DNA from 2 places in the Mangrovibacillus cuniculi genome. Region 2 is predicted to be linked to the other one. Evidence: a T-box and tRNA genes for the amino acid it is inferred to sense, from the RefSeq annotation. Region 2 holds a T-box; the other holds one or more tRNA genes.
The links. A T-box is a leader RNA that pairs with one kind of tRNA and senses whether it is charged. The one in region 2 lies ahead of alaS (alanine--tRNA ligase), so its partner is inferred to be a tRNA-Ala.
Positions count from the first base shown of each region.

Region 1 (16,147 bases), 1.1 Mb from region 2:
TTCTCTATGTGGACAAGTTTTTTTCACACGTTTTGTATGCTGTGGATAATCTCTTTAAGTAATTGCACCTACTCGTTTTATTTGGTATGATTATTTTGTTTTCACTCTGGACAAGTTTTCTTACTAGAAAAGTTATCCACAAATTGTGAATAACGTGTGGGTAACTTATTCACGTACTTTGACAAAGTTTGTCCACACCAGGTGGATACTGTCGAAAAAATAGTTCTTTCCTTATTATATAGTTTTCCACATGAACTTATTCTAAAAAAGTTTTCTTTCGATAAAGTTGTACTTTATAACGAACGAATAGTTATACAGAACTTATACAAAGACAAAAAAGGGGGAAACAAGTGGAGAACATTGCAGATTTATGGAGTAAAGCATTAGATGAAATTGAGCAGAAAATTAGTAAACCTAGTTTTGATACTTGGCTAAAACTAACCAAAGCTCACTCGCTAAAAGGTGATTCTTTGATCATCACAGCCGCTAATGAATTTACTCGTGATTGGCTAGAGGGAAGATACTCTCAGCTTATTTCTGGTGTTTTATATGAAATTACCGGAGAAAATCTAAACGTGAAATTTATTATTCCTCAAAACCAAGAGGAAGAGGAATTCGATTTACCAATGCCTCCGAAAAAACAGGTTAAAGCGGATGAACACTTTGATGCAGGTCAAAACATGCTTAACCCTAAATACACGTTTGATACTTTTGTCATAGGCTCAGGAAATCGTTTTGCTCATGCAGCATCTCTTGCAGTAGCTGAGGCACCTGCCAAAGCGTATAATCCATTGTTTATATACGGGGGAGTTGGGTTAGGAAAAACTCACTTAATGCACGCTATTGGACATTATGTTATCGAACATAATCCAGCTGCCAAGGTAGTCTATTTGTCATCCGAAAAATTCACAAACGAATTTATCAACTCTATCCGTGACAACAAAACAGTGGATTTTAGAAACAAATATCGTAATGTAGATGTGCTACTTATTGATGATATTCAATTCTTAGCAGGAAAAGAACAGACCCAAGAAGAGTTCTTCCACACTTTCAATACATTACATGAAGAGTCTAAGCAAATAGTTATATCTAGTGATCGTCCACCAAAAGAAATACCTACATTAGAAGATCGTTTACGTTCACGATTCGAATGGGGACTAATCACTGATATTACTCCTCCAGATTTGGAGACGCGTATTGCTATTCTACGAAAAAAAGCAAAAGCAGAAGGATTAGATATACCTAATGAGGTAATGCTATACATCGCCAACCAAATTGACTCTAACATCCGTGAATTAGAAGGAGCTTTAATTCGTGTAGTAGCTTATTCCAGCCTTATTAATAAAGATATTAATGCAGATCTCGCGGCAGAAGCTTTAAAAGATATTATTCCTAGTTCAAAGCCTAAAGTAATTACAATTCACGATATCCAACGTATTGTTGGTGAGCATTATAGTGTTAAGTTAGAGGATTTCAAGGCAAAAAAGAGAACGAAATCAGTAGCGTTTCCTAGACAGATAGCTATGTATCTATCAAGAGAGCTAACAGATTTCTCCTTACCTAAAATTGGGGAAGAATTCGGTGGACGTGATCATACTACGGTAATCCACGCTCACGAAAAGATATCCTCCTTACTTCAATCAGATGCCCAACTACAAAGAAGCGTAAAGGAAATACAAGATCAGCTAAAATAAAGTCTGTGTATAAGTATTTCTTTTTTGCACTAACTCACACACAGGCTGTCCACATGTGGATAGTCTGTGTTTCTATTGTTTAATTAGGTTATCCACATATTCACAGGCCCTACTAGTACTTCTATATTTTTTTAAATAAATAATTATTCATATATCCAGCCGAAAGGATTGATATTTTTTGAAATTTACTATCCAACGAGATTTGTTTGTTCAAAGTATTCAAGATGTAATGAAAGCTGTTTCTACTAGAACAACCATCCCAATATTAACTGGTATTAAACTGATTGCTAGCGAAGAAGGTATTACACTAACTGGTAGCGATTCTGATATTTCAATTGAATCATTTATTCCAGTCGAGGAAGACGGTAAAGTACTTGTTGAAGTACAAGAAACAGGTGGGGTAGTATTACAAGCTAAGTTCTTCAGTGAAATAGTAAAGAAACTTCCTGGAACTGATATAGAAATGGAAATTACTCAAGGTTTTCAAACTGTTATACGATCAGGTTCAGCGGAGTTTAATCTAAATGGATTAGATCCAAGAGAGTACCCACATCTTCCGCAAATTGCAGAAGAACATGTTTTTAAAATGCCAGCAGATTTGTTAAGGGCTCTAATAAGACAAACTGTATTTGCAGTGTCCACGTCAGAAACACGCCCTATCTTGACAGGTGTAAACTGGCAGATAAGTGATTCACAATTAACGTGTGTTGCTACTGATAGTCATAGATTAGCGATGAGAACAGCACCAATAGAAGAGTCCCTATCAGAAGAATACAATGTTGTTATTCCAGGAAAGTCACTAACGGAATTAAGTAAAATTGTAGATGACACAACTGATCCTGTTGATATCGTTATTACAGAAAACCAGATTTTATTTAAAACAAAACACATTTTATTCTTCTCTAGATTGTTAGAAGGCAACTATCCTGATACAAGCAGGCTGATTCCTTCCGAGTCTAAAACTACTATGTCTATTAAAACAAAAGAGTTTCTACAAGCTATTGACCGTGCTTCTTTACTTGCGAGAGAGGGACGAAACAATGTTGTAAAACTAGCAACTGAAGTTAACAATAGTGTAGAAGTGAGCTCTGATTCTCCTGAAATCGGAAAGGTAGTAGAACATATCCAAACAAGTAACATGGAAGGGGAAGAGTTAAGAATCTCCTTTAGTGCGAAATACATGATGGATGCTCTTAAAGCAGTTGAAGGTACAGAAATTACTATTCAATTTACTGGAGCAATGAGACCATTTATTCTCCGTCCATTGGATGATGAGTCCATCTTGCAACTTATCTTGCCAGTAAGAACATATTAATTTTTAGTAGAGAGGCCAGCAGCTGGTCTCTCTTTTTTATACAACTAAGAGAAACTTATGAGTAACTTCATGAGTTCGCTTTTCATTGAGAGTAATCTTTAGTAAAATAAGATATTAGAGATTAATTGGAGTACGACACAATTTTATTTCCATTCACATACATTTATCTTTCAGAAAAGTTGGTGAGTAGAATGCAAACACCTGTAGCAATTTCAACAGAATATATTGCACTAGGTCAGTTCCTTAAATTAGCTGATGTCATTTCAACAGGTGGAATGGCAAAGTGGTTTTTGAGTGAACATGAAATTTTTATTAACGGGGAGCAAGATCAACGTCGAGGTAGAAAGCTATACCCTGATGACCATGTGGAAATACCAGGATTTGGATCATTTATCGTGGTAGAAGAGGAGTAGGTATCCATGTTTATAACGGATCTTACTCTTAAGCAGTATCGAAACTATGATGACTTGCATGTTAAGTTTCAAAATCAAGTAAACGTATTTATTGGGGAGAATGCTCAAGGAAAGACCAACGTCATGGAGTCTATCTATGTCTTAGCAATGGCAAAATCACATCGAACAGCAAATGATAAAGAATTGATTCAATGGGAGAAGGATTATGCTAAAATAGAAGGTAGACTACATAAATCTAACGGTCAGGCCCCACTTGAAATTATCATTTCAAAAAAAGGGAAAAAGGCTAAGTATAATCATTTAGAACAATCCAAACTAAGTCAGTATGTTGGAAACATGAATGTAGTTATGTTTGCCCCGGAAGATTTAAATCTTGTTAAAGGTAGCCCACAAGTAAGACGACGTTTTATTGATATGGAAATTGGACAAGTCTCTGCGGTGTACCTACACGATATTAGTCAGTATCAAAAAATAGTTCAGCAACGAAATCATTATTTAAAGCTTTTGCAAACGCGTAAGACGACGGATGAAACTATGCTAGAAGTACTAACAGAGCAATTCATTCAGGTCGCGGTAAAAATATTGCAAAAGCGTTTTGAATTTCTTCAAAAACTACAAGAGTGGGCAGAGCCAATTCATACTGGAATCTCCAGAGGGAAAGAAGCCTTAAGAATTGCTTACCAGCCTTCAGTAGGTGTATTAGAGAGCATGGATTCGTCTATGCTTATAGAGAAGTATGAGGAAATGTATAATCACAAAAAAGAGAAAGAAAAAGAGCGTGGTGTAACCCTATTTGGTCCCCATAGAGACGATATTACTTTTTTTGTAAATGATAGAGATGTGCAAACGTATGGTTCACAAGGGCAGCAACGTACAACTGCACTATCTGTAAAGCTAGCAGAAATTGAACTTATTCATTCGGAAACAAGAGAATACCCTATCTTATTATTGGATGATGTTCTTTCTGAGTTAGATGACTATAGGCAATCGCACCTTTTAAATACTATTCAAGGTAAAGTACAAACTTTTGTCACAACAACCAGTGTGGATGGGATTGACCATCAAACGTTGAAAGAGGCAGCAACGTATCAAGTAGATTCCGGTACTATTACGTACTAGTGTAGGAGGAAGATATGTACATTCATATTGGTGGGGACAAAATGTTGCAGACAAAAGATATACTAACGATGATTGATTATTCTAGTGTAATAGAGTCAACTATTAATGCAGAATTTACTAATCAACATAGAGAAAAAGTAGAAGTATCTACTAATGCACCGAAAACAATTATTGTAACAGAAAATATACTTTACTATTCTCCATTAGCTACTCAAACGATCCAGAAACGAATCATGCAACAGCAAGTAAATAGAGGTTAGTACTCGTTTAATTATAGAAAAGTTACATCAATAGGAAAGTGTAGGTGAAGCGGTGTGTCGATGGACGATAAGCTCCAACCACAATCGTATGATGAAAATCAGATTCAAGTCTTAGAAGGACTAGAAGCGGTACGAAAACGACCTGGTATGTATATTGGCTCAACTAGTGGAAAAGGGTTGCACCATCTAGTATGGGAGATTGTTGATAATAGTATTGATGAAGCATTAGCTGGGTACTGTGATGAAATTAATGTCACAATTGAAAAAGATAATAGCATTACTGTAAGAGATAATGGTCGTGGGATTCCTGTAGGTATACATGAAAAAATGGGAAGACCAGCAGTAGAAGTTATCATGACAGTTCTTCATGCAGGCGGAAAGTTCGGCGGTGGAGGCTATAAGGTTTCTGGAGGACTTCATGGGGTTGGAGCATCCGTTGTAAATGCACTTTCCATTGAAACAGAAGTTACAGTACATAGAGACGGTAAAGTCTACTATCAAAAATATGAGCGAGGAGTACCAGCAGCAGACTTAGCTGTTATTGGTACAACAGACATAACTGGAACTTTGACAAGATTTAAACCAGATCCTGAAATCTTTACGGAAACAACAGAATACGAATTTGATACACTTGCTAATCGTATTAGAGAGCTAGCGTTTTTAAATAAAGGTATTAAAGTAACGATTACCGATAATCGTTTAGACGAACCGAAAGAAAATGTTTACCACTATGAAGGTGGTATTAAGTCATATGTAGAACATTTAAATCGATCAAAAGAAGTTCTTCATAGTGAGCCAATTTTTATCGAAGGCGATAAAGACGGTATTACTGTAGAAGTAGCGCTTCAATATAACGATGGTTATGCAAGTAATATCTACTCATTCGCTAATAATATTCATACCTATGAAGGTGGAACACATGAGTCTGGTTTTAAAACAGCTCTAACACGTGTTATTAATGACTATGCAAGAAAACATGGTGTGTTCAAAGATAGTGATGCTAACTTAACGGGTGAAGATGTTCGTGAGGGTATGACAGCAATCGTTTCTGTAAAGCATCCAGATCCTCAGTTTGAAGGACAAACAAAAACAAAATTAGGTAACTCCGAAGCTCGTACCATTACAGATGCCTTATTCTCAGAGCACTTTGATAAGTTCTTATTAGAAAATCCAACTGTAGCTAGAAAAGTAATTGATAAAGGACTAATGGCTTCAAGAGCGCGTTTAGCTGCGAAAAAAGCACGTGAGTTGACACGTCGTAAATCTGCATTAGAAGTTTCTAGTTTACCTGGTAAATTAGCTGATTGTTCTTCTCGTGATCCTAAAATTAGTGAAATTTACGTGGTGGAGGGTGACTCTGCAGGTGGTTCAGCAAAACAGGGTCGTGATCGTCACTTCCAAGCAATTCTTCCGTTACGTGGGAAAATTATTAACGTGGAGAAAGCGCGTTTAGATAAAATCTTATCTAATAACGAGGTGCGTGCAATCATTACAGCTCTTGGTACGGGAATAGGAGAAGATTTTGATATTGCGAAAGCTAGATATCATAAAATCGTCATTATGACAGATGCCGATGTAGATGGTGCGCACATTAGGACGCTTTTACTCACTTTCTTCTACAGATACATGCGACAAATTGTGGAAGCGGGATACGTGTATATTGCACAACCACCGTTATATAAAATTCAACAAGGTAAACGTATTGAATACGCTTATAACGAAAAACAATTAGAAGAAACATTAAAAATGTTGAATGAAATACCTAAACCAGGTATTCAACGATACAAAGGTCTGGGTGAGATGAATCCCGATCAGTTATGGGAAACGACAATGGACCCAGAAACAAGAACCCTACTTCAGGTAAGTCTTGCAGATGCAATCGAAGCAGATGAGACATTTGAAATGTTGATGGGTGAAAAAGTAGAACCACGTCGTGACTTTATCGAAACAAATGCAGCATACGTAAAGAACTTAGATATTTAATATAGATGATTGAAAATAATGTGAGTAAACCTCAAGCGTAAGGAGGTTCCTGTAATGGCAGAAACGCCTAATGCAAGAATCAAGGAGATAAACATTAGCCAGGAAATGCGTACGTCTTTCTTAGACTATGCAATGAGCGTAATCGTTTCTCGAGCTTTACCAGATGTGCGTGATGGCTTAAAGCCTGTTCAACGACGTATTTTATACGCTATGAACGATTTAGGTATGACGTCGGATAAAGCCTATAAAAAATCTGCTCGTATCGTCGGAGAAGTAATAGGTAAGTACCATCCACATGGTGACTCTGCAGTATACGATACGATGGTTCGTATGGCTCAAAATTTTAACTATAGATATATGCTAGTTGATGGTCATGGTAACTTTGGTTCTGTCGATGGTGACATGGCTGCAGCGATGCGTTATACAGAAGCACGTATGTCTAAAATATCAATGGAATTAATTCGTGATATTAACAAAGACACAATTGATTATAAAGACAACTATGATGGATCAGAAAGAGAACCAGCAGTTCTTCCATCACGTTTTCCGAACCTTTTAGTAAATGGTTCTACAGGTATTGCGGTTGGTATGGCAACAAACATACCGCCACATCAATTGGGAGAAATTATTGATGGAGTTTTAGCAGTTAGTAAAGATGCTGACATCACTATCCCAGAGTTAATGGAAATGATTCCTGGACCTGACTTCCCAACTGCTGGAATCATTGTGGGACGATCTGGAATAAGACGGGCTTATGAAACAGGTCGTGGGTCTTTAACAGTTCGTGCAAAAGTTGATATTGAACAAAAGGCTAATGGTAAGGAAACAATTATTGTTAACGAACTACCATATCAAGTAAACAAAGCTAGACTAATTGAAAAGATAGCTGAGTTAGTTCGAGATAAAAAGATTGATGGTATCACGGACCTACGAGACGAATCAGATCGTAAAGGTATGCGTATTGTTATTGAGGTTCGTCGTGACGCAAACGCTAATGTTCTACTGAATAATCTATATAAACAAACCGCATTACAATCTAGTTTTGGTATTAATATGCTTGCACTAGTTGATGGTCAACCAAAGTTGTTAAACTTAAAAGAATGTCTACAATATTATCTTGCTCACCAACAAGTTATCATTCGTAGACGAACAGAGTTTGAACTGAAAAAAGCAGAAGCTAGAGCACATATCTTAGAAGGACTACGTATTGCTTTAGACCATATTGATCGGATTATAGAGATCATTCGTGGGTCACAAACTACTGACCTTGCAAGAGAAGGTTTGATGACGGAGTTTGCGTTATCTGAAAAGCAAGCGCAAGCAATCTTAGACATGCGTCTTCAACGTTTAACAGGTTTAGAAAGAGAAAAAATTGAAGATGAATATCAAGGACTAGTTGCACTTATTGCTGAATTGAAAGCAATTCTTGCAGATGAAGAGAAAATCTTAGAGATCATCCGAGAAGAATTAGAAGAAGTAAAAGAGCGATTTAACGATAAAAGAAGAACAGAAATCGTGGCAGGTGGAATTGAGAATATCGAAGACGAAGACTTAATACCACGTGAAAATATCGTTTTAACACTGACGCACAACGGATATATTAAAAGATTACCTTCTTCTACTTACCGTGCACAACGTAGGGGTGGTCGTGGAGTTCAAGGAATGGGAACAAATGAAGATGACTTCGTGGAACACATTCTAGAAACCTCCACACATGATACGATTCTGTTCTTTACAAATAAAGGGAAAGCTTTCCGCTTAAAGGGATATGAAATCCCTGAGTATTCTCGTACAGCAAAAGGATTACCAATAATAAACCTTTTAGGGATAGGTAAAGACGAAAGTATTAACACGATGATCCGCGTAGAAGATTTTGTGGAAGATTGGTTTATTTTCTTTACTACTAGAAACGGTGTATCAAAGCGTACACCGCTTTCGGATTTTGCGAATATCCGTACAAATGGTCTAATTGCTATCAATTTGCGTGAAGATGATGAACTAATAGCAGCAAGATTGACAGATGGTAATAAACATATTGTCATAGGTACCAATAAAGGTCTCCTTATTCGCTTCCATGAAACCGATGTTAGGTCAATGGGACGTACTGCAACTGGAGTAAAAGGTATTTCACTTGGAGACTCCGATTATGTTGTTGGTATGGATATCTTAGAGCCAGATAACGAAGTGTTAGTAGTTACGTTTAATGGATTTGGAAAGCGTACTAAGGAAGCGGAGTATCGAGTTCAAAGTCGTGGTGGAAAAGGAATTAAGACGTTGAATGTGACAGAAAAAACAGGTCAACTTGTATCCGTTAAAGCTGTAACTGGAGAAGAGGATCTGATGATTGTCACAGCTAAAGGTGTTATTATCCGTATGGCTGTAGATACGATTTCCGTAACGGGTAGAAACACACAGGGTGTAAAACTTATTCGTCTAGATGAAGATGAATATGTATCTACAGTAGCAAAAGTAGAAAAAGATGAAGCGGAACCAACAACAGCTCCAGAGGAAACCGAGCCTACGGATATTGAAGTTGTAGAAGATGATTCAGAAGAATAATAAGGAAGAGAGCATCAGTCAATACTGGTGTTCTTTTTTTGTAGAAATAAGAAAAAAAGTACTTGTAAATATGTAAAATTTGCTAAAATAGTTTTAAAGATATGAGTGAAAGAGGTGGTGAATGGATGAGAGTGAAAGTATCAGATCTTGTAGAAGGATGTATCTTAGAAGAAGATGTAATGGGAAAATCAAAATTCCCTCTAGTGGCAAAAAATACAGTGATAGATCAACTTCATATTGAGGTACTCCAATCGTTCCTAATAGAAGAAGTTCATGTATCATTGGTGCTTGTAAATGGAGATCCATTCAGTGTAGTTCCTGTTTTGGATAAGATGAGTGACAAAACTAAGCAACTAAATGAAGAATTAGTATCAAGGGATACTAATTCAGCTTTTACGAGTGCCTATTTAAAAGCCGTTTCTTTGTACAAAAAACAATTCATCCAATGGCAAAGTGGTTCACCTGTAGACGTAGTAGCTGTGAGGAGTTTATTGTTGCCATTGTTAGAATTTATAGATTCCAATACTTCCCTTGTTTCTACCTTACATCATTACTCAACCAAAGAGGACTACTTATATCATCATGGTGTTTCTACAGGTATTATCGCTGGAGCAATCGGAAAAAAATTAGGGTTAGATAAAGGTACCTATGTTCAGTTAAGTATTGCAGGGGCATTGGCAGATTGTGGTATGGCAAAGATATCAAATATTATCCTGGTGAAAAATAAGGCCTTAAATAGAAGTGAATATGATGAGGTAAAGAAACATACAGCATATAGTTACTCTTTATTAAAAGACACCTCTTTTCTAAAAACGGAAATGAAAGTAGCTATTTTTCAACATCATGAACGAGTAGATGGTAGTGGATATCCAGTTGGAGAAAGAGGGCAAAGAATTCATTTATACGCACAAATTATTGCTGTATCTGATGTGTATCATGCTATGACATCAGAGAGAATATATCGATCAAAAAAGTCTCCTTATAAAGTGTTAGAAATGTTATCACAAGATTTTTTTGGTGAGTATGATGCTGCAGTATTATCTAATTTAATCAATTTAATATGTTCTTTTACGCCTGGAACTACTGTGAGACTGTCTAATGGTGAATATGCTCAAATTATGTTTACAAAAGCAAATGACCCTCTAAGGCCACTTATTAGATTAAAAGATAGAGATGAGTATATTGATTTAGAAAAGTCACGCGCACTATACATTGAGTCTGTCTAAGAAACAATATAGTAGAAGAGAGGACTTCAAGAGTATAATTGCTCTTGGAGTTTTCATTACTAGATTAGTAACAACTCATCATTTACCACGTGATGTCGTCTGATCTTAGAAAAGTATCTTTAATAGTGTAGCTATACGTTAAAACACAATTAAAAAAAGAAACGGAAATTTTTCTATTATATTCATTGACTTGATATATACATAAATGGTATATTACAAGTCGCTTCTCTTTCTGAGAGGTAGCGTACTTCTTTTTTGAAAAACTTTTTTAAAAAAGTATTGCAGAATTAAGTAACACATGATATATTAGTTAAGTCGCCAAAACAAGACGACACTAAACATTGAACTTTGAAAACTAAACAAACCAAGTGCCAACGTTTAATTCAGTTGTTTCTAGGAAACAACAAAACAAGTTTTTTATGAGCTAATCAAACATCTATTGGAGAGTTTGATCCTGGCTCAGGACGAACGCTGGCGGCGTGCCTAATACATGCAAGTCGAGCGGACTTGTGGGAGCTTGCTCCCGCAAGTTAGCGGCGGACGGGTGAGTAACACGTGGGTAACCTGCCTGTAAGATTGGGATAACTCCGGGAAACCGGGGCTAATACCGAATAACATCATTTGTCGCATGACAGATGATTCAAAGGTGGCTTCGGCTATCACTTACAGATGGACCCGCGGCGCATTAGCTAGTTGGTGAGGTAACGGCTCACCAAGGCGACGATGCGTAGCCGACCTGAGAGGGTGATCGGCCACACTGGGACTGAGACACGGCCCAGACTCCTACGGGAGGCAGCAGTAGGGAATCTTCCGCAATGGACGAAAGTCTGACGGAGCAACGCCGCGTGAGTGAAGAAGGTTTTCGGATCGTAAAACTCTGTTGTTAGGGAAGAACAAGTACCGTTCGAATAGGGCGGTACCTTGACGGTACCTAACCAGAAAGCCACGGCTAACTACGTGCCAGCAGCCGCGGTAATACGTAGGTGGCAAGCGTTGTCCGGAATTATTGGGCGTAAAGCGCGCGCAGGTGGTTTCTTAAGTCTGATGTGAAAGCCCACGGCTCAACCGTGGAGGGTCATTGGAAACTGGGAAACTTGAGTGCAGAAGAGGAAAGTGGAATTCCACGTGTAGCGGTGAAATGCGTAGAGATGTGGAGGAACACCAGTGGCGAAGGCGACTTTCTGGTCTGTAACTGACACTGAGGCGCGAAAGCGTGGGGAGCAAACAGGATTAGATACCCTGGTAGTCCACGCCGTAAACGATGAGTGCTAAGTGTTGGAGGGTTTCCGCCCTTCAGTGCTGCAGCTAACGCATTAAGCACTCCGCCTGGGGAGTACGGTCGCAAGACTGAAACTCAAAGGAATTGACGGGGGCCCGCACAAGCGGTGGAGCATGTGGTTTAATTCGAAGCAACGCGAAGAACCTTACCAGCTCTTGACATCCTCTGACAACCCTAGAGATAGGGCGTTCCCCTTCGGGGACAGAGTGACAGGTGGTGCATGGTTGTCGTCAGCTCGTGTCGTGAGATGTTGGGTTAAGTCCCGCAACGAGCGCAACCCTTGATCTTAGTTGCCATCATTTAGTTGGGCACTCTAAGGTGACTGCCGGTGACAAACCGGAGGAAGGTGGGGATGACGTCAAATCATCATGCCCCTTATGAGCTGGGCTACACACGTGCTACAATGGACGGTACAAAGGGCTGCAAGACCGCGAGGTTAAGCCAATCCCATAAAACCGTTCTCAGTTCGGATTGTAGGCTGCAACTCGCCTACATGAAGCTGGAATCGCTAGTAATCGCGGATCAGCATGCCGCGGTGAATACGTTCCCGGGCCTTGTACACACCGCCCGTCACACCACGAGAGTTTGTAACACCCGAAGTCGGTGGGGTAACCTTTTGGAGCCAGCCGCCTAAGGTGGGACAGATGATTGGGGTGAAGTCGTAACAAGGTAGCCGTATCGGAAGGTGCGGCTGGATCACCTCCTTTCTAAGGATATATTACGGAACAGTACTTCTTCGGAAGTACTGGCGTTCGGCACATACATTGGTTTGTTTAGTTTTGATGGTTCAATCGAATTCATCATAGAATAACAGAATTTTATAGAGGGCCTATAGCTCAGCTGGTTAGAGCGCACGCCTGATAAGCGTGAGGTCGGTGGTTCGAGTCCACTTAGGCCCACCATTTTTTCTTCTATAATATAATCTTTTTATGGGGCCTTAGCTCAGCTGGGAGAGCGCCTGCTTTGCACGCAGGAGGTCAGCGGTTCGATCCCGCTAGGCTCCACCAATATTTGTTCTTTGAAAACTAAATACTGTAAGACACCAAAGCAATTAAAACCGAGAATCGCCATCTTAAGATTTCTTTCCATTATGGTAAGAAAAAAATATAGCATTATTAACGGTTAAGTTAATAAGGGCGCACGGTGGATGCCTTGGCACTAGGAGCCGATGAAGGACGTCACTAACAACGATATGCTTCGGGGAGCTGTAAGTAAGCTTCGATCCGGAGATTTCCGAATGGGGAAACCCACTGTTCGTAATGGAACAGTATCCTTCTCTGAATACATAGGAGTTGGAAGGCAGACCCGGGGAACTGAAACATCTAAGTACCCGGAGGAAGAGAAAGCAAACGCGATTCCCTTAGTAGCGGCGAGCGAAACGGGAACAGCCCAAACCAAGAGGCTTGCCTCTTGGGGTTGTAGGACACTCTATACGGAGTTACAAAAGAACGAGGTAGATGAAGCGACCTGGAAAGGTCCGCAAGAGAAGGTAAAAGCCCTGTAGTCGAAATCTTGTTCTCTCCTGAGTGGATCCTGAGTACGGCGGAACACGTGAAATTCCGTCGGAATCCGGGAGGACCATCTCCCAAGGCTAAATACTCCCTAGTGACCGATAGTGAACCAGTACCGTGAGGGAAAGGTGAAAAGCACCCCGGAAGGGGAGTGAAATAGATCCTGAAACCGTGTGCCTACAAGTAGTTAGAGCCCGTTAATGGGTGATAGCGTGCCTTTTGTAGAATGAACCGGCGAGTTACGATTTCATGCAAGGTTAAGTTTTAGAAGACGGAGCCGCAGCGAAAGCGAGTCTGAATAGGGCGAATGAGTATGAGGTCGTAGACCCGAAACCAGGTGATCTACCCATGTCCAGGGTGAAGTTCAGGTAACACTGAATGGAGGCCCGAACCCACGCACGTTGAAAAGTGCGGGGATGAGGTGTGGGTAGCGGAGAAATTCCAATCGAACTTGGAGATAGCTGGTTCTCTCCGAAATAGCTTTAGGGCTAGCCTCACGTTGTAAGAGTCTTGGAGGTAGAGCACTGTTTGGACTAGGGGCCCCCATCGGGTTACCGAATTCAGACAAACTCCGAATGCCAATGACTTATCCGTGGGAGTCAGACTGCGAGTGATAAGATCCGTAGTCGAAAGGGAAACAGCCCAGACCACCAGCTAAGGTCCCAAAGTATACGTTAAGTGGAAAAGGATGTGGAGTTGCTTAGACAACCAGGATGTTGGCTTAGAAGCAGCCACCATTTAAAGAGTGCGTAATAGCTCACTGGTCGAGTGACTCTGCGCCGAAAATGTACCGGGGCTAAACGTATCACCGAAGCTGTGGATTCACACCGTTGGTGTGAGTGGTAGGAGAGCGTTCTAAGTGCGTCGAAGCTAGACCGGAAGGACTGGTGGAGCGCTTAGAAGTGAGAATGCCGGTATGAGTAGCGAAAGAAGGGTGAGAATCCCTTCCACCGAATGCCTAAGGTTTCCTGAGGAAGGCTCGTCCGCTCAGGGTTAGTCGGGACCTAAGCCGAGGCCGAATGGCGTAGGCGATGGACAACAGGTTGATATTCCTGTACCACCTCTCTTCCGTTTGAGCAATGGGGGGACGCAGGAGGATAGGGTATGCGCACTGCTGGATATGTGCGCTCAAGCAGTAAGACTGGTAACGAGGCAAATCCCGTTACCGTAAGGTCAAGCTGTGATGACGAGGGAATTATAGTACCGAAGTACCTGATTTCACACTGCCAAGAAAAGCCTCTAGCGAGGAAGAAGGTGCCCGTACCGCAAACCGACACAGGTAGGCGAGGAGAGAATCCTAAGGTGTGCGAGAGAACTCTCGTTAAGGAACTCGGCAAAATGACCCCGTAACTTCGGGAGAAGGGGTGCTCTGATAGGGTGAAAGCCCGAGAGAGCCGCAGTGAATAGGCCCAGGCGACTGTTTAGCAAAAACACAGGTCTCTGCGAAGCCGCAAGGCGAAGTATAGGGGCTGACGCCTGCCCGGTGCTGGAAGGTTAAGGAGAGGGGTTAGCTCACGCGAAGCTCTGAACCGAAGCCCCAGTAAACGGCGGCCGTAACTATAACGGTCCTAAGGTAGCGAAATTCCTTGTCGGGTAAGTTCCGACCCGCACGAAAGGCGTAACGATCTGGGCACTGTCTCAACGAGAGACTCGGTGAAATTATAGTACCTGTGAAGATGCAGGTTACCCGCGACAGGACGGAAAGACCCCGTGGAGCTTTACTGCAACCTGATATTGAATTTTGGTACAGCTTGTACAGGATAGGTAGGAGCCTTGGAAGCCGGAGCGCCAGCTTCGGTGGAGGCATTGGTGGGATACTACCCTGGCTGTATTGAACTTCTAACCCGCGCCCCTTATCGGGGTGGGAGACAGTGTCAGGTGGGCAGTTTGACTGGGGCGGTCGCCTCCTAAAAGGTAACGGAGGCGCCCAAAGGTTCCCTCAGAATGGTTGGAAATCATTCGTAGAGTGTAAAGGCACAAGGGAGCTTGACTGCGAGACCTACAAGTCGAGCAGGGACGAAAGTCGGGCTTAGTGATCCGGTGGTTCCGCATGGAAGGGCCATCGCTCAACGGATAAAAGCTACCCCGGGGATAACAGGCTTATCTCCCCCAAGAGTCCACATCGACGGGGAGGTTTGGCACCTCGATGTCGGCTCATCGCATCCTGGGGCTGTAGTCGGTCCCAAGGGTTGGGCTGTTCGCCCATTAAAGCGGTACGCGAGCTGGGTTCAGAACGTCGTGAGACAGTTCGGTCCCTATCCGTCGTGGGCGTAGGAAATTTGAGAGGAGCTGTCCTTAGTACGAGAGGACCGGGATGGACGCACCGCTGGTGTACCAGTTGTCTTGCCAAAGGCATCGCTGGGTAGCTATGTGCGGAAGGGATAAGTGCTGAAAGCATCTAAGCATGAAGCCCCCCTCAAGATGAGATTTCCCATTCGTAAGAAGTAAGATCCCTGAAAGATGATCAGGTAGATAGGTTCGAGGTGGAAGCATGGCGACATGTGGAGCTGACGAATACTAATCGATCGAGGACTTAACCAAGTCAAACTTGGTGATTCTCGGCAATACGCTTTGGTGGCGCGCAGTATTTAGTTTTGAAAGAACAACGTTCTTTTACATGTACATAGTCTGGTGGCGATAGCGAGAAGGTCACACCCGTTCCCATCCCGAACACGGCAGTTAAGCTTCTCAGCGCCAATGGTAGTTGGGGGTTCTCCCCCTGTGAGAGTAGGACGTCGCCAGGCATTTACGAACACCGTATCTAATTAGATACGGTGTTTTTTGTGAA
Region 1 covers NZ_CP049742.1:2,712,736-2,728,882, forward strand. The annotation lists gene dnaA (chromosomal replication initiator protein DnaA) at 351-1,694, shown strand; gene dnaN (DNA polymerase III subunit beta) at 1,873-3,009, shown strand; gene yaaA (S4 domain-containing protein YaaA) at 3,201-3,422, shown strand; gene recF (DNA replication/repair protein RecF) at 3,429-4,541, shown strand; gene remB (extracellular matrix regulator RemB) at 4,556-4,801, shown strand; gene gyrB (DNA topoisomerase (ATP-hydrolyzing) subunit B) at 4,862-6,784, shown strand; gene gyrA (DNA gyrase subunit A) at 6,839-9,343, shown strand; gene G8O30_RS13715 (HD-GYP domain-containing protein) at 9,469-10,569, shown strand; rRNA gene G8O30_RS13720 (16S ribosomal RNA) at 11,006-12,555, shown strand; tRNA gene G8O30_RS13725 (tRNA-Ile) at 12,674-12,750, shown strand; tRNA gene G8O30_RS13730 (tRNA-Ala) at 12,780-12,855, shown strand; rRNA gene G8O30_RS13735 (23S ribosomal RNA) at 12,969-15,900, shown strand; rRNA gene rrf (5S ribosomal RNA) at 15,987-16,103, shown strand.
Region 1: it encodes a tRNA-Ala, which carries the amino acid that the T-box ahead of alaS (alanine--tRNA ligase) is inferred to sense. The anticodon was not compared.

Region 2 (16,147 bases):
CGATTTTCGGTGTGGCGAAGGCTATGGCAAATAAAGGTCGTCATCTTATCACAACCGAAGTGGAACATCATGCAGTACTTCACGCTTTTCAGGCTTTAGAAAAAGAAGGATTTTCTGTCACTTATTTGCCTGTTGATCATGATGGACGTATTAGTGTTGATCAATTGAATGAGGTAATCACAGAGGAGACTACATTAGTATCTATTATGTATGGGAACAATGAAGTTGGTACGATACAGCCCATTAAAGAAATTGGTCATCTGCTAAAGGATAAAGAAGTCTATTTTCATACAGATGCTGTACAAGCATATGGTGTGGAATTTCTAGATGTAAATGAGCTGAATGTTGATTTACTCTCGACTTCTTCTCATAAAATTAATGGGCCAAAGGGAATTGGTTTCCTTTATGTTAGAGAAGGCACTCCATTAGCTGTTCAGCAGTTTGGAGGAGAACAAGAACGAAAGCGTCGTGCTGGGACGGAGAATGTAGCAAGTATCGCTGGTTTTAAACGAGCTGTAGAAATTGCTCAATCTACTATAGAAGAAAAACGAAATCAATATGAGGCATGGAAGAAAACATTTATAGGTGTCTTACAAGAAGCAGAAGTAGACTTTAAGCAAAACGGTTCGCTTGAGCATTCCTTACCTCACGTGTTAAACTTAAGCATTCCTGGCGCACATGTAGAGTCTTTACTAGTTAATTTAGATTTAGCTGGTGTAGCGGTATCGAGTGGATCAGCTTGTACAGCAGGCTCCATTGACCCATCTCATGTGTTAGTTGCCATGTATGGAAAGTACGCGGATGAATTAACTAATTCCGTTCGTTTTAGCTTTGGATTTTCCACTACGGAAGAGGAAGTAGAAGAAGCAGCTAAGCGATTGGTGAACATTATAGAGCGATGGAAAAAATAAGGAGGGATAGAGATGAAAGCACCACATGAAACACGCGTGGTGGTTGGGATGTCTGGTGGAGTGGACTCCTCTGTTGCAGCGTTACTTTTAAAGCAACAAGGGTACGATGTCATCGGTATTTTTATGAAAAACTGGGATGACACCGACGAGAATGGCGTTTGTACAGCTACGGAAGATTATAATGACGTAATCCGAGTATGTAATCAAATTGGCATTCCCTATTACGCGGTTAATTTTGAAAAACAATATTGGGATAAGGTGTTTACGTATTTCTTAGATGAATATAAAGCTGGTAGAACACCAAATCCAGATGTTATGTGTAATAAAGAAATAAAGTTTAAAGCCTTTTTAGAACATGCAATGAGTTTAGGTGCTGATTACTTAGCTACAGGACATTACGCTCGTGTAGAACGCAATGAAACTGGAGTGAAAATGCTTCGTGGACTTGATCAAAATAAAGATCAAACGTATTTCCTCAATCAGCTAACACAAGACCAATTAGAGAAAGTTATGTTTCCGATTGGTGATATTGATAAAAAGCGTGTTCGTGAGATTGCTTTAGAAGCTGGATTAGCTACTGCTACAAAGAAAGATTCTACTGGAATTTGCTTTATTGGTGAACGTGACTTTAAAGAATTCTTACAAGGTTATCTGCCAGCTCAACCTGGTGTTATGAAGACATTAGCTGGTGAAGAAAAAGGGAAACATGACGGACTAATGTATTACACAATTGGTCAACGTCATGGTTTAGGTATCGGTGGATCAGGTGAACCATGGTTTGTTGTAGGGAAAGACCTGGAAAAGAATGTATTATTCGTGGAGCAAGGATTTGATCACCCTTCTCTATATTCTGATTCCATCACAGCTACGAATGTTTCCTTTGTAGCGAAAGAAACCAAAACAGAACCGTTCACATGTACGGCTAAATTCCGCTATCGCCAACCTGATACAAACGTAACAGTGTATCCGCAAGAAAATGGCGACATGAAGGTAGTGTTTGACGAACCGGTACGTGCAGTAACTCCTGGACAAGCTGTTGTTTTCTACGACGGAGACGAATGTCTAGGTGGAGGAACAATCGATCATATCTTCCAACAAGAAAAGCGTTTAATGTATGTTGGGTGATTTAGTATCTAGATAAACAGTCGATACAGACTGGAAAATGCAGAAACAGGTGAATTTTATAATATGTTCACCTGTTTTTTTGTTATCATATGAATTTGAACTATCGTGTTTTGAGACACAGGTCACTGCAGAATTTATAGCATAACTCTATAGATATTCAGGGATTGGAGTGAAAGGGGGCGACTCCTGCGGGAATTTAAACGGACAGCTGAGACCCCGCAGGAGCTAAGAGCGTTCTTCAGCGACCGCGACGAGGAGGCATTTCTAGCTTCAGGTGCGCAACCGCTAGGGAAACTTCGAAAGCCCTCCGTTGGCTCAGGAGCTGCCTACTCGGTCTTCCGAAGTTTCCTCCCGCGGCAGAACGCGCGCCTTCCGCTTTTGTAGTCAGATGCCCGTCCCGCGGAAAGCGTCCCCCTGTAACGGAAATCCCTCTGCAGTCACTCTGATATTTTGTCCAATCACCTTTTTACGGATAAATTTATGACTGGGGGAAATGAAGATGGATCTGCATCAAGAAGGAATTGAATTAATGAAAGAAGGAAAATGGGAGGAAGCGGCTAATTGTTTTAATAAAGCAATTGAATTAGAGCCGTCCAATCCACTTGGCTACGCTAACTTCGGAAACTTGCTTGTTGCTGTTAACGACTTAGAACGAGCAAAAGCCTTTTACCAAAAAACAATTGAACTAGATCCTACATTTGCAGCTGCTTATTATAGCCTTGGGAACGTTGCCTATGAAGAATCACTTTATGACGAAGCTGCAGCACACTATCAAAAAGCCATTCAGAATGGATTAGAAACAAATGAAGTCTTTGCCATGTTAGGGATTAGCTTTATGAACATGGAGCAAACAAAACTTGCCATTCCATATCTTCAACGTGCTGTAGAATTGGAGCCTTCAGATGTGGATGCGACTTTTCAACTTGGAATTGGCTATGCGAAAAATGAATTCTTTGACCTAGCGATAGAGCAATTAGAAAAAGTAATTGAATTATCTCCCAATCATGTAGATGGGCATTACAATCTTGGTGCAGCTTATGCTATGGGTACAGAAAATAAAGAAAAGGCTATCGAACATTTGAAGAAAACGATAGAATTAGAACCACGTCATGACTTTGCACAAAGTTTATTGATGATGATTGAATCGAATTAAGGAGTAGGAGGACGGGATATGGGGCAAGATTCCATGCAACAAAAAGAGCCATATGTGAAAGGGAGACTTCTTGTTACCATCTTTTACAACGAGTCTAATTTATATTCCGTCGTCCGCATCCGTGTAGAAGAAACAAATACCTCTTGGGCGGAACGTGAACTTATGGTGACGGGATACTTTCCCTCTCTAGAAGAGGAAACAACCTATACCTTTTATGGTCAGTTAAAAGAGCATCCAAAATTTGGGCCTCAATTCCATGTTTCTAGATTTCAAAAGGAAATGCCACAGTCCAAGCAAGGTACGATTCAATATCTTTCGAGTGATTTGTTTGAAGGAATCGGTAAAAAGACCGCTGAACGCATAGTTGACCACATCGGTGAAGGAGCATTACGAAAGATTCTAGCGGATCCAAGTATCTTAGATGATGTGCCACAGTTAGCGAAAACCAAAGCGGAAAGTTTGATTAATTCCTTAAAAGAGCATCAAGGTTTGGAACACGTCATGGTCGGATTGACTGACTTAGGCTTTGGTCCGCAGCTTTCCATGAAAATATTCTCATTATATAAAGAAGATTCTTTAAGTGTTATTGAGAAAAACCCATACATATTAGTGGAGGACATCGAAGGAATTGGTTTTAAAAGAGCTGACCAAATTGGTATTCAGCTAGGTTTTACAGGTGGTCATCCTGATCGAATGAAAGCGGCCATTCTTCATTTACTCGATGATCTCACATATAAAGAAGGCCATACATATGTCGAAGCAGAGGAATTACTTCCTGCTGTAGTAGAGTTACTTGCTCATCACCAAGAAGAAATCCCTTTTGAAGATATCTCTAAGCAAGTTTTAGCACTAGGAGAAGAAGGGAAAATTATTATAGAGGAACGTAAAATATTTATGCCCTCTTTGTATTTTTCTGAAAAAGGACTAGTGACGAGCATAGAGCGTATCTTAGCAGATGATTCTTTCTTAGATGAGTTCCCTGAATCTGAATTCTTGTTAGCGTTAGGTGAATTGGAAGAAGCGCTTGGAGTAGAATACGCACCTTCTCAAAAAGAAGCAATTGAAAAGGCGTTAAAGTCAGGGATGATGATTTTAACTGGCGGTCCAGGTACAGGGAAAACAACTGTTATTAAGGGAATTGTTGAAATCTATAGTAAGCTACATGGAAAGCCACTTGATAAAAAGGAATATAAAGAAGAGGAAGTATACCCTTATGTCCTAGTCGCTCCAACAGGTCGTGCAGCAAAACGTATGCAAGAATCAACTGGCTTAAACGCTATGACTATTCATCGTTTGTTAGGTTGGAAAGGGCAAGAGGAAGAACAAGAAGAAGAGGATGATGAGCCAGTTCCGTTTATCAAAGGATCACTACTAATAATCGACGAATCCTCGATGGTAGATAGTTGGTTAGCTCATCAACTTTTCAAACGAATCCCTAAAGGCATGCAGGTAATTATGGTGGGGGATGATGACCAATTGCCATCTGTTGGACCTGGTCAAGTGCTAAAAGATTTAATTGAAAGTAACGTGATTCCAACGGTCCAGCTAACGGATATTTACCGTCAGGCGGAGGGTTCTTCGATCATCGAGTTAGCGCATTCTATGAAAGAAGGGACAGTCCCTGCTAACTTAACTGAACCGCAAAAAGATCGTAGTTTTATTCAATGTACGACAGCTCAATTACCAGATGTTGTGGAAAAAGTTGTGGCGAATGCTACGAAAAAAGGGTACGCACTAAGAGATATCCAAGTGTTAGCTCCGATGTACCGTGGGGCTGCAGGTATAGATGAGCTAAATAAAAGGCTGCAAGAAATTGTTAATCCTAATCTAGATGGCAAGCGGAAAGAACTGAAATTTGGAGAAGTGGTTTTCCGAATTGGTGATAAAGTTCTCCAACTTGTCAATCAACCAGAGCAAAATGTATTCAATGGAGATATGGGAGAAGTCATTTCTATCTTTTATGCAAAAGAAAACACAGAAAAAGAAGACATGGTGATTGTAAGTTATGACGGAAATGAAGTGACATACACACGGCAAGATCTCAATCAAATTACGCATGCATTCTGTTGCTCCATTCATAAATCTCAAGGAAGTGAATTCCCTATTGTAATTATTCCGGTGGTTCGCGGTTATTACCGAATGTTGCGTAGAAATTTACTATACACAGCTATCACTAGAAGTAAACGCTTCTTAATTCTTTGTGGAGAAACTTCAGCATTTCGACTTGGTGTGGAAAGAACGGATGATTTACAACGACGAACGATGTTAAAATCCATGCTTCAATTACTTGGCACCGGGGGCGACGAAGAAATGGAACATGTAGCTTTAACAGAAGATACATGGGAAAAGGTAAATCCAATGATTGGTATGGAAAACGTTACGCCGAATGATTTCGAGTTAAACTCATAAGCTAAGTTTGTTCATCTCTTAAATAACGAACGGAATTTTCTACACTATTGTTTATATTTCATTAAATTGGCAATACTGCTTCTAACGATAAACGTGAAGAGGTGCTTGCTATGATGAAATGTCCAAATTGCCAAAGTAAAGACTTAGGTAAAATAGGAATTAATCAATATTATTGTTGGGGATGCTTTATTGAGATGTCTGTATCAAAAGGCATTATTAACACCCATCAAGTAGAAGAGGACGGAAGTTTAAGTTCGTTAGACGATCTATTTCATGAGGATGAACGAAAACTTAGTTAGAAGGGTGTGAGTGGCTTGAATAAAACGATTGCATCAATACTGGGAATCGGAATTGGAGTAGCAGCTTCCACGTATTCACGTTCTATGAACAAAAAGTCCATGAAAAAGTGGCAGAAAAAACTTCGCAAAGCCATTCATTAACAAGTGGGTCACCTAAATCATTGGGATTTAGGTGGCTTTTTTGTTACGTGACCAGTAACAACTCATTGTTAGCCACGTGATGTGGCTTGCTTTTAAATGAGTCTCCTTCATTGTTATTTCTTAAAGTGTAAAATGCGGTCAAGAAACGAAAAACGGGAAGTAGAGCACACGTTACGAGAATAACGTGCGTTCACGAAGCAGAAAAAGGGAGTAGAGCACACGTTACGGAAATAACGTGTGTTCAAGAACCGAAAAACGGGAAGTAGAGCACACGTTACGGAAATAACGTGCGTTCACGAAGCGAAAAAACGAAAGCTGAGCATACGTTTCAAAAATACATGTGGTCCAAAAGATAAAACCACATATTAATCAACCTGTAAAAAATCAACCGTTGAAATTATTACAAATACAAGAGCATATTTTCTTCCAAGTAAGCAAACCTAAGATTGAATGTAAACAAAGGAGGAACTGTACATGCAAAAGATTAAATCTGCATTATGGGTGACCATTTTAATCATTGCTGGCTTAACTGTTCTCTATCTCCTTTTTTTATTACAACCAGTTTGGAAGCCTTTTGTTCATGCTATTCTTTGGTTGTGTGTGCCATTCTTAGTAGCTGCTTTTATTAGCTTTTTATTGCATCCAGTTGTGGAAAAGGTTCATCGTTTTGGCATTCATAGAGGAGTAACCATAGCAGTGATATATGCTTTATTCTTTGGTGGAGTTGGAGCTGCGGTGTATTTCGGCTTGCCAATGTTTTATCAACAATTAAATGAACTAGTTGCACATGTGCCCACATGGACAGAATCTTATCGGAACGGACTCATTACTATTCATGAAGAAACGCAAGTTTACCCAGATGGTGTACAAGAATTTGTTGATAGACGAATTGATGCTATAGAGACATTCGCGGTAGGACTTGTGCAAAAAGGGTTATCATTATTCGCTTATGTGTCAACTGCCATATTATTTTTGGCTTTAATTCCATTTATCTCTTTTTATCTTTTAAAAGACTTTGATGTATTAAAGGGATGGGGAAAAAGTATCTCTCCTCAAAACTGGAAAGACCCATTACATAAAATTGTTAGTGGGATTAATGATACGTTAGGTGGATATATCCGAGGTCAATTTATTGTTTGCGTTTTAATAGGAGGCATTGCAACTGTTGCTTTGATGTTATTAGATATTAAATTTTCCATCGTGCTGGGTGTATTTATTGGCTTGACCAATATTATCCCTTATTTCGGACCGGTTGTTGGGGCGATTCCTACCATAGCTATTGCTGCTACAATGTCCTGGAGTACGGTGATTTGGGTAATTATTCTAATCGTTGCGCTTCAATTTTTAGAAGGTAATGTCCTTTCCCCGTGGATTGTCGGTAAGAGTGTTCACTTACATCCACTTGTTATTCTTGCACTACTTTTAGTTGCGGGAGAACTAGCAGGACTTGTAGGATTATTGTTAGTCGTTCCGTTTTTTGCAGTTGTAAGAGTAATTTACCACGTGCTTTTAGATGAAAAAAATAAAAGGGCGATCCTAAAAGATACGTAAAACATCATTCGAACATTGACATTCTTGATAGTATTTCATTATAATTCAAACTAAGTTCAATAGATGATAATACGTCGAAGGTTCTAAGTAGACTAGAGTCCGTTTGAAGAGAGAAACTTCCTTGGCTGAAAGAAGTTTTAAACGAAGGCTAGTTGAACGCTAAACCAGAGTGCTCATAATTGAAGTGAGCCGTTTGCTACGTTATAGCATTAAAGTGATGAAAGCCTTTCTTTCATAACCAGGGTGGTACCGCGATTTTCTCGTCCCTGTTATGACAGAAGGGCTTTTTCTATTTTTGCCTTACATACAGAAGGAGGAGTTAACATGAAATCATTAACAGGTGCACAAATTCGTCAAATGTACTTAGATTTCTTTTCAGAAAAAGGACATCGTATTGAGCCAAGTGCTTCACTAGTACCACATGAGGACCCATCTTTACTTTGGATTAACTCAGGGGTTGCGACACTTAAGAAATACTTTGATGGACGTGTAGTCCCAGAGAATCCACGTATAACAAACGCGCAAAAATCGATTCGTACTAACGATATTGAAAACGTAGGGAAAACTGCTCGTCACCATACTTTCTTTGAAATGTTAGGGAATTTCTCTATCGGAGAATATTTCAAAAAAGAAGCAATCGAATGGGCATGGGAATTCTTAACGGATAAGAAGTGGATTGGCTTTGATCCAGAGAAGCTTTCTGTTACGACCCACCCAGAAGACGAAGAAGCGTTTAAACTATGGCATGAAGGTATTGGGATTCCAGCTGAGCGAATCATCCGTCTAGAAGGAAACTTTTGGGATATAGGAGAAGGCCCAAGTGGACCAAATACAGAAATCTTCTATGATCGTGGACCAGAATATGGCGACGATAAAAATGATCCTGAATTATATGCAGGTGGAGAGAATGAACGTTATTTAGAAATATGGAACTTAGTGTTCTCGCAATTCAACCACAATCCAGACAATACGTATACACCTCTACCGAAGAAAAATATTGATACTGGTATGGGATTAGAGCGTATGGCATGTGTCGTACAAAACGTACCTACGAACTTTGATACAGATCTATTTATGCCGATTATCCGCGCAACGGAATCATTAGCAAATGTGAGCTATGGTACAAAAGGTGATACGGATACAGCGTATAAAGTTATTGCTGACCACATCCGTACAGTTTCGTTTGCAGTTGGCGACGGTGCACTTCCATCTAACGAAGGTCGTGGATACGTGCTACGTCGTTTACTACGCCGTGCTGTTCGTTACGCAAAAGCTATTGGGATTGAAAGACCATTCATGTTTGAATTAGTACCTGTAGTAGCAGAAATTATGGTCGACTTCTACCCAGAGGTAAAAGAAAAAACAGCATTCATCCAAAAAGTTGTAAAGAATGAAGAAGAGCGATTCCATGAAACCCTAACGGAAGGTCTTGCAATTCTTTCTACACTGTTAGAAGAAGCTAGTAAGTCTGAATCTCGTCAAATTAAAGGAACGGATGTTTTCCGTCTTTATGATACGTACGGATTCCCTGTTGAATTAACAGAAGAATACGCAGAAGAAAAAGGATTAACGATTGATTCTGAAGGTTTCCAAGTCGAGATGGAAAAACAAAGAGAACGAGCTCGTTCAGCACGTCAAGATACAGGAAGCATGCAAGTACAAGGTGGCGTTCTTGGTGATGTGAAAGTGGAAAGTGAGTTCGTTGGATACTCTCAATTAGCTGTTCATTCACGTGTTGTAACACTTGTGCAAAACGGCGAATTTGTAGAGAATGTAGAAGCTGGTGAAGAAGCGCAAATTATCCTTAACCAAACTCCTTTCTATGCAGAAAGCGGTGGACAAGTTGGAGATAAAGGTACTCTTACTGGTGATGGTGTGAAAGTAGAAGTGCTAGATGTAGTAAAAGCTCCAAACGGTCAATCTTTACACAAAGTGAAAGTGTTAGAAGGTACGCTTGAAAATGACAAGGAATTATTGGCTAAAGTAGCAACTGATATTCGTAGCAGCGTTATTAAAAATCACACAGCTACTCACCTATTACACCAAGCATTAAAAGATGTATTAGGAGAGCATGTAAACCAAGCAGGATCACTAGTTCAACCAGACCGCCTTCGTTTTGACTTCTCACACTTTGGTCAAGTTCAAGCAGAGGAACTGGAGTTAATTGAACAAAAAGTAAATGAACAAATTTGGAAGAACGTACAAGTAGATATCTCCAATAAATCTCTAGCGGAAGCAAAAGAAATGGGGGCTATGGCTCTATTTGGAGAAAAGTACGGTGATGTTGTCCGTGTCGTTCAAATTGGAGATTACTCGTTAGAACTTTGTGGTGGTTGTCACGTAGCAAACACTGCAGAGATTGGTTTATTCAAGCTGATTGGAGAAAGTGGAATTGGAGCGGGAACGAGACGTATCGAGGCTGTAACAGGTGCTCAAGCATATGGCTATATGAAAGAACAAGTCGATACATTAAAAACTGCTGCAAGTCTTGTGAAAGCTAAGCCAGCTGACCTTGTAACTAGAGTGGAATCACTTCTAGCTGAGTTAAAAGAAGCGCAACGTGAAAATGAATCTTTAGCTGCAAAATTATCAAATATCGAAGCTGGCCAATTAATAGATCAAGTAAAAGAAGTGAACGGGGTTCGTTACCTTGCTCAACTAGTAAATGTAGCGGATATGAACACTCTTCGTACAATGGCTGACGAACTGAAGCAGTCTATCGAATCTGGTATCGTGGTATTAGCTACTACTGGAGAAGGGAAAGTAAACTTTATCGCTACTGTTACTCCTGACTTAGTAAAAGAAGGTTACCAAGCTGGAAAGCTGGTAAAAGAGTTAGCTTCTATTTGCGGCGGTGGTGGCGGTGGTCGTCCAGACATGGCGCAAGCAGGTGGAAAACAACCAGAAAAAGTGAATGAATCTCTGCAATTTGTGGAAACATGGATTACGAACGTTAAGTAATTCGAAAACTTCCTTTCCTACTCTTCTTGTTGTACAATAGTAATAGTAGGAAAAATGACGTTTCTTGCGAAATTGATTTCCAAGAAATTTGTGAGGTGCTGTAGATGAACTCTTTTGACAACACGATGCGCTTTAACTTTTCAGATGATTCCATTGAACATGATGTAAAAGAAGTACTTAATCAAGTGCACGAGGCGTTGCAGGAAAAAGGCTACAATCCTATTAATCAAATAGTGGGTTATCTTTTATCAGGAGATCCTGCTTACATTCCTCGTCATCTGGACGCGCGTAATTTAATTCGTAAATTAGAACGCGATGAGATTATTGAGGAATTAGTAAAATCTTATTTACAACAGCATCGCGAGGGATAAAGATGAGAGTAATGGGTCTAGATGTCGGTACCAAAACAGTTGGTGTCGCAGTTAGTGATGCGATGGGATGGACCGCTCAAGGCATCGAGACAGTTAAGATTGATGAAGAAGCTGGGGAGTTGGGTTTAGCTCGATTAGCGGACTTAATCAAGGAGTACGAGGTAAGTAAAGTAGTAATTGGCTTACCGAAAAATATGAATAATACTTTAGGTCCTCGTGGGGAAGCATGTATGTTGTATGCAGACAGAGTTCGTGATACATTTAATCTTCCGGTTGAAATGTGGGACGAACGTCTAAGCACAATGGCTGCTGAACGAGTTTTACTAGAGGCTGATGTTAGTAGACAAAAACGAAAAAAAGTCATTGATAAAATGGCAGCGGTGATGATCTTACAAGGATTTTTAGACCGTCAATCTTATAAATGAGGTGTTAATTATGGAACATGGTGAAAAACATATCACAGTTGTAGACGAAGATGGTAACGAGCAGTTATGTGAGGTACTATTCACATTCGAATCAGAAGACTTCAAAAAATCTTACGTACTTTACTATCCAGTAGGTGCAGATGAAGATGATGCAGACGATATTGAAATTCACGCATCAAGCTTCAAAGAAACGGTTAATGGAGAAGCTGGAGAGCTTCAACCAATTGAGACAGAAGAAGAGTGGGATATGATCGAAGAAATGCTAAACACTTTCCTTGATGAAGAGGAAGCTGGAGAGTAATTCTCTTTAACTTATAAAGATAAAGAGGCTGATACAAAAGGTACATTCATAAAAAATGAATGTACCTTTTTTCGTAGTAATTGATTTTTAAATACTGCAGATTTAGTGCTTCTAAAAAAGCATCCTTGGGATTGGAGCGGAAGGGGGCGACTCCTAGGGGAAGGTGTTATGTCTAGCTCCAGGTGCGCAACCACTCGGGAAAGTTCAAAAGCCCTCCGGTGGCTGAAGAACTGCCTCCTCGGTCTTCTGAACTTTCCTACCGTGGCTAAACGCGCGCCTTCCGCTTTTCGTAGTGGAAAGCGTCCCCCTGTAGTGGAAATCCTTTTGCATTCACGTTTGATTTTTGTCATAACTTTTTAAAATTGTGGTTAAAAACACATACTTATTATTGGAAATAAAAGCATTCCACTCTGCTTTTACTACTTTTCCTTTTGTCGATTATGGTATAATAACGGAAAATCGTGCGCGAAAATTCTGTTTCTATGCTAATTGTCGTCGAAAGGAGTTTTTTTATGTCTAATGAGGATCAAAAGAGCTTTAAAGATAGAGTTCGTGAGTCAAAGCTACAAAAACAACAAGAAGCGAAAACAATAAGAAAAATTGTCTTAATAGTAACATCTGTCTTAGTAGCAATCATTCTTGCAGTGGGAATTGCAGGATATGTGTATATATCATCTAGTTTAAAAGCGGTAGAACCTACAAATGAAGAAACGAAAACAGTAGAAATACCTATTGGTTCAGGTGTAACTACTATTGGAAATATTCTTGAAAAAAATGGGCTTATTAAAAATAAAACCATCTTCCGATATTATGTTCGTTTTAATAATCACAACAATTTTCAAGCAGGAACGTATCAATTAAGTCCCTCAATGAATATTGATGAACTTATTAGTCAATTACAAACAGGTAAAGTAATGAGAGAAGCACAATTTAAATTGACGGTTCCAGAAGGTTTACAGCTCGTGGAGATTTCAGAGGTTTTAGCAGAGAAATTAAACATGAGTAGTGAAGAAGTGTTTACGGAATTAAATGACCAAGAGTTCGTCGAGAAGTTAATGAATGATTATCCAAACCTATTAAGTGAAGAAGTTTTAGGAGAGGAAGTAAAATATCCACTAGAAGGGTACCTATTCCCTGCAACCTATGAGTTTTATGAAGAGAATCCTTCGTTAGAAGATATGGTAAGAGAGATGTTAAACAAAACGAATGCTGTAGTAGGGAAGTTCCAAACAGATATTGCAGGTAGTGAGATGACTACACATGAAGTATTAACGTTTGCATCAATTGTAGAAGAGGAAGCTCCTTCAGAAGAAGACCGCCAGATGATGGCAAGTGTTTTCTATAACCGAATGGAAAAAGGTATGCCATTACAAACAGATCCAACTGTTTTATATGCAATGGGAAAACATAAAGAGCGTGTTCTATATGAATATTTAGAAACAGATTCCCCATACAATACCTATAAAAATCAAGGTTTGCCACCTGGACCCATCGCAAACTCAGGGGAAAGTGCTATACGTGCTGTGTTAAATCCAGCAGAAACTGACTATTTTTATTTCTTAGCTGCAACAGAAACTGGTAAAGTCTATTATTCAAAGACATACTCAGAGCATAATGATTTAATTGATGAACATATCAAAAACGATTAATTAACATAAAGAGGATTGCTTCTTTTCTCGCAATCCTCTTCTTTTTATGATAGAATAGTTCAAGGTTTTTAACGAATTAATGGAACGAGTCCGTGAGTAGGTAGAAAGCTCTAGTATAGCTTTCTTCTTTTCATGTTATCGTCTTTTTATAAGATATTATAAAGGTGCTGTTCGCATGGAAAATGCCATAACAAATTATTTAAGTGAACTTGTTCAACCTAGAGAATCACTCTTCCAAGACATGGAGCAATATGCAACGGAACACCATGTTCCTATTATGGATATTGTGGGAATGGAAACGTTGCTACAATTGCTTAGAGTGCAAAAACCAAAAAAGATTTTAGAGGTTGGTGCTGCAATTGGTTATTCGGGACTACGTATGGCAGACACTCTACCAAATGTAACCATTATCACAATTGAGCGAGATGAAGAAAGAGCAACAGTTGCAAAACAATATATTCAAACATCAAATCTAGCAGAACAAATCTCTCTGATTCAAGGGGATGCACTAGAAGTGGTGGAGGAAGTTAAGATGCATGGACCATACGATGCAATCTTTATTGATGCAGCAAAAGGACAATATCAACGATTTTTTGATTTATATGCTCCTATGCTAAGTGAACAAGGTGTAATTTATACAGATAATGTCCTCTTTAAAGGATTAGTCGCAACACCTGAGGAAGAGGTAGAACAAATAGAACCAAAGCGAATCCGTCAATTAGTCAAAAAGATTAAGTCATATAATCATTGGTTGATGAATCATGAAGAGTATTACACAATGATTGTTCCTGTTGGCGATGGACTAGCTATTACGACAAGGAGAGTGAGACCAAATGAAGAAGCCTGAATTATTAGTGACACCTCATTCCGTTGCACACGTTCAGGAATTATGTAACGCAGGTGCAGATGCATTTGTAATTGGAGAACAACGATACGGTCTGCGATTAGCAGGAGAATTTACCAAAGAAGCAGTAAAAGAAGCAGTAGAAATTGCGCACAAACATGATAAAAAAGTATATGTAGCGATGAACGCTATTTTCCATAATGATCGAGTAGGAGAATTAGAGGACTATATCGGTTACTTAGCTTCCATCTCTGTAGATGGCGTAATCTTTGGAGATCCTGCTGTGATTATGGCAGCTAGAGTAGCAGCTCCTACTATGCCATTACATTGGAATACGGAAACAACTGCAACTAACTGGTTTACATGTAACTATTGGGGGCAAAAGGGTGCTACTCGCGCTGTACTTGCTCGTGAACTTAGTATGGATGCAGTATTAGAAATTAAAGAAAATGCAGAAGTAGCAGTGGAGGTACAAGTACATGGAATGACTTGTATGTTCCAATCAAAACGTACGTTACTTGGTAACTACTACCGCTACCAAGGGAAAACAATGCCTTTAGAAAAGTTAGAGGATTCTCGAACGTTACTTCTCTATGATAAAGAGCGAAATAACAAGTACCCAATCTATGAAGATGAAAATGGAACGCACATTATGAGTCCTAATGATATCTGTATGATTGATGAACTTCCTGAATTAGTGGAGGGGAACATTGATAGCTTGAAAGTGGACGGTGTCCTTCAAACTTCTGAGTATATTACAAAAGTCACAGCTTTATATCGAGAAGCAATTGATACACTAGTATCTGACGAAGATCTATATGAAGAGAAAAAAGGCGAATGGCTAGAACAGATTGAAGCGATGCAACCAGAACATCGACCACTAGATACAGGATTTTTCTTTAAAGAAACAGTTTATTAAAAGATAAGGAGGAATGTGCGATGACAGCAATAATAGAAGATAAAATTTCTAAGGTAGTAGATGGCAAACGTGTTATTGTCAAAAAACCTGAATTACTAGCACCAGCTGGAAATCTGGAAAAATTAAAGATCGCTGTTCATTATGGAGCAGACGCTGTATATATTGGTGGTCAAGAATACGGATTACGTTCAAACGCTGGAAACTTTACATTTGAAGAAATGAAAGAAGGCGTGGAATTCGCGAAGAAGTACGGAGCAAAAATCTATGTTACGACAAACATTTATGCACATAATGAAAACATGGACGGACTAGAAGACTATCTAATGGGTCTTCAAGAAGCGGGAGTTACTGGAATTATCGTAGCGGATCCACTGATCATTGAGACGTGTAAACGTGTTGCTCCTAAAGTAGAGGTGCACTTAAGTACACAACAGTCTCTATCTAACTATAAAGCGGTTGAATTCTGGAAAGAAGAAGGGCTTCACCGCGTAGTTTTAGCGCGTGAAGTAAGTGGCGACGAAATTGCTGAAATGAAGCGCCATGTAGACATCGAAATTGAAACATTTATTCATGGTGCTATGTGTATCGCTTATTCTGGCCGTTGTACGTTAAGTAACCACATGACTGCACGTGATTCTAACCGTGGTGGTTGTTGTCAGTCTTGTCGTTGGGATTATGATTTACTAGATCGTCAAGAAAATGTAGAAACGCCTAAGTTCTCTGATGGCGATGCACCTTTTGCGATGAGTCCAAAAGACTTAAAACTAGTAGAATCTATTCCACGTATGATTGAGCTAGGTATTGATAGCTTAAAAGTAGAAGGTCGTATGAAATCCATTCATTACGTTGCAACAGTAGTATCTGTCTATCGTAAAATCATTGATGCATATTGTGCAGATCCAGAAAACTTTACAATTGACCCTGCTTGGTTAGTAGAGCTTGAGAAGTGTGCAAATCGTGATGCTGCGTCTGCATTCTTTGAAGGGACACCTGGATTCGAAGAGCAAATGTATGGTGTGCATGGCCGTGCAACGAAGCATGAATTTGTTGGTCTTGTGTTAGACTACAACGAGGAATCACAAGTTGTC
Region 2 covers NZ_CP049742.1:1,641,789-1,657,935, reverse strand. The annotation lists gene G8O30_RS08515 (cysteine desulfurase family protein) at 1-911, shown strand, start outside; gene mnmA (tRNA 2-thiouridine(34) synthase MnmA) at 924-2,036, shown strand; gene G8O30_RS08505 (tetratricopeptide repeat protein) at 2,536-3,189, shown strand; gene recD2 (SF1B family DNA helicase RecD2) at 3,208-5,598, shown strand; gene G8O30_RS08495 (hypothetical protein) at 5,709-5,897, shown strand; gene G8O30_RS08490 (DUF3918 family protein) at 5,913-6,038, shown strand; gene G8O30_RS08485 (AI-2E family transporter) at 6,513-7,589, shown strand; T-box leader at 7,655-7,860, shown strand; gene alaS (alanine--tRNA ligase) at 7,914-10,550, shown strand; gene G8O30_RS08475 (IreB family regulatory phosphoprotein) at 10,655-10,921, shown strand; gene ruvX (Holliday junction resolvase RuvX) at 10,924-11,346, shown strand; gene G8O30_RS08465 (DUF1292 domain-containing protein) at 11,357-11,647, shown strand; gene mltG (endolytic transglycosylase MltG) at 12,160-13,296, shown strand; gene G8O30_RS08455 (O-methyltransferase) at 13,472-14,143, shown strand; gene G8O30_RS08450 (peptidase U32 family protein) at 14,130-15,059, shown strand; gene G8O30_RS08445 (peptidase U32 family protein) at 15,080-16,147, shown strand, end outside.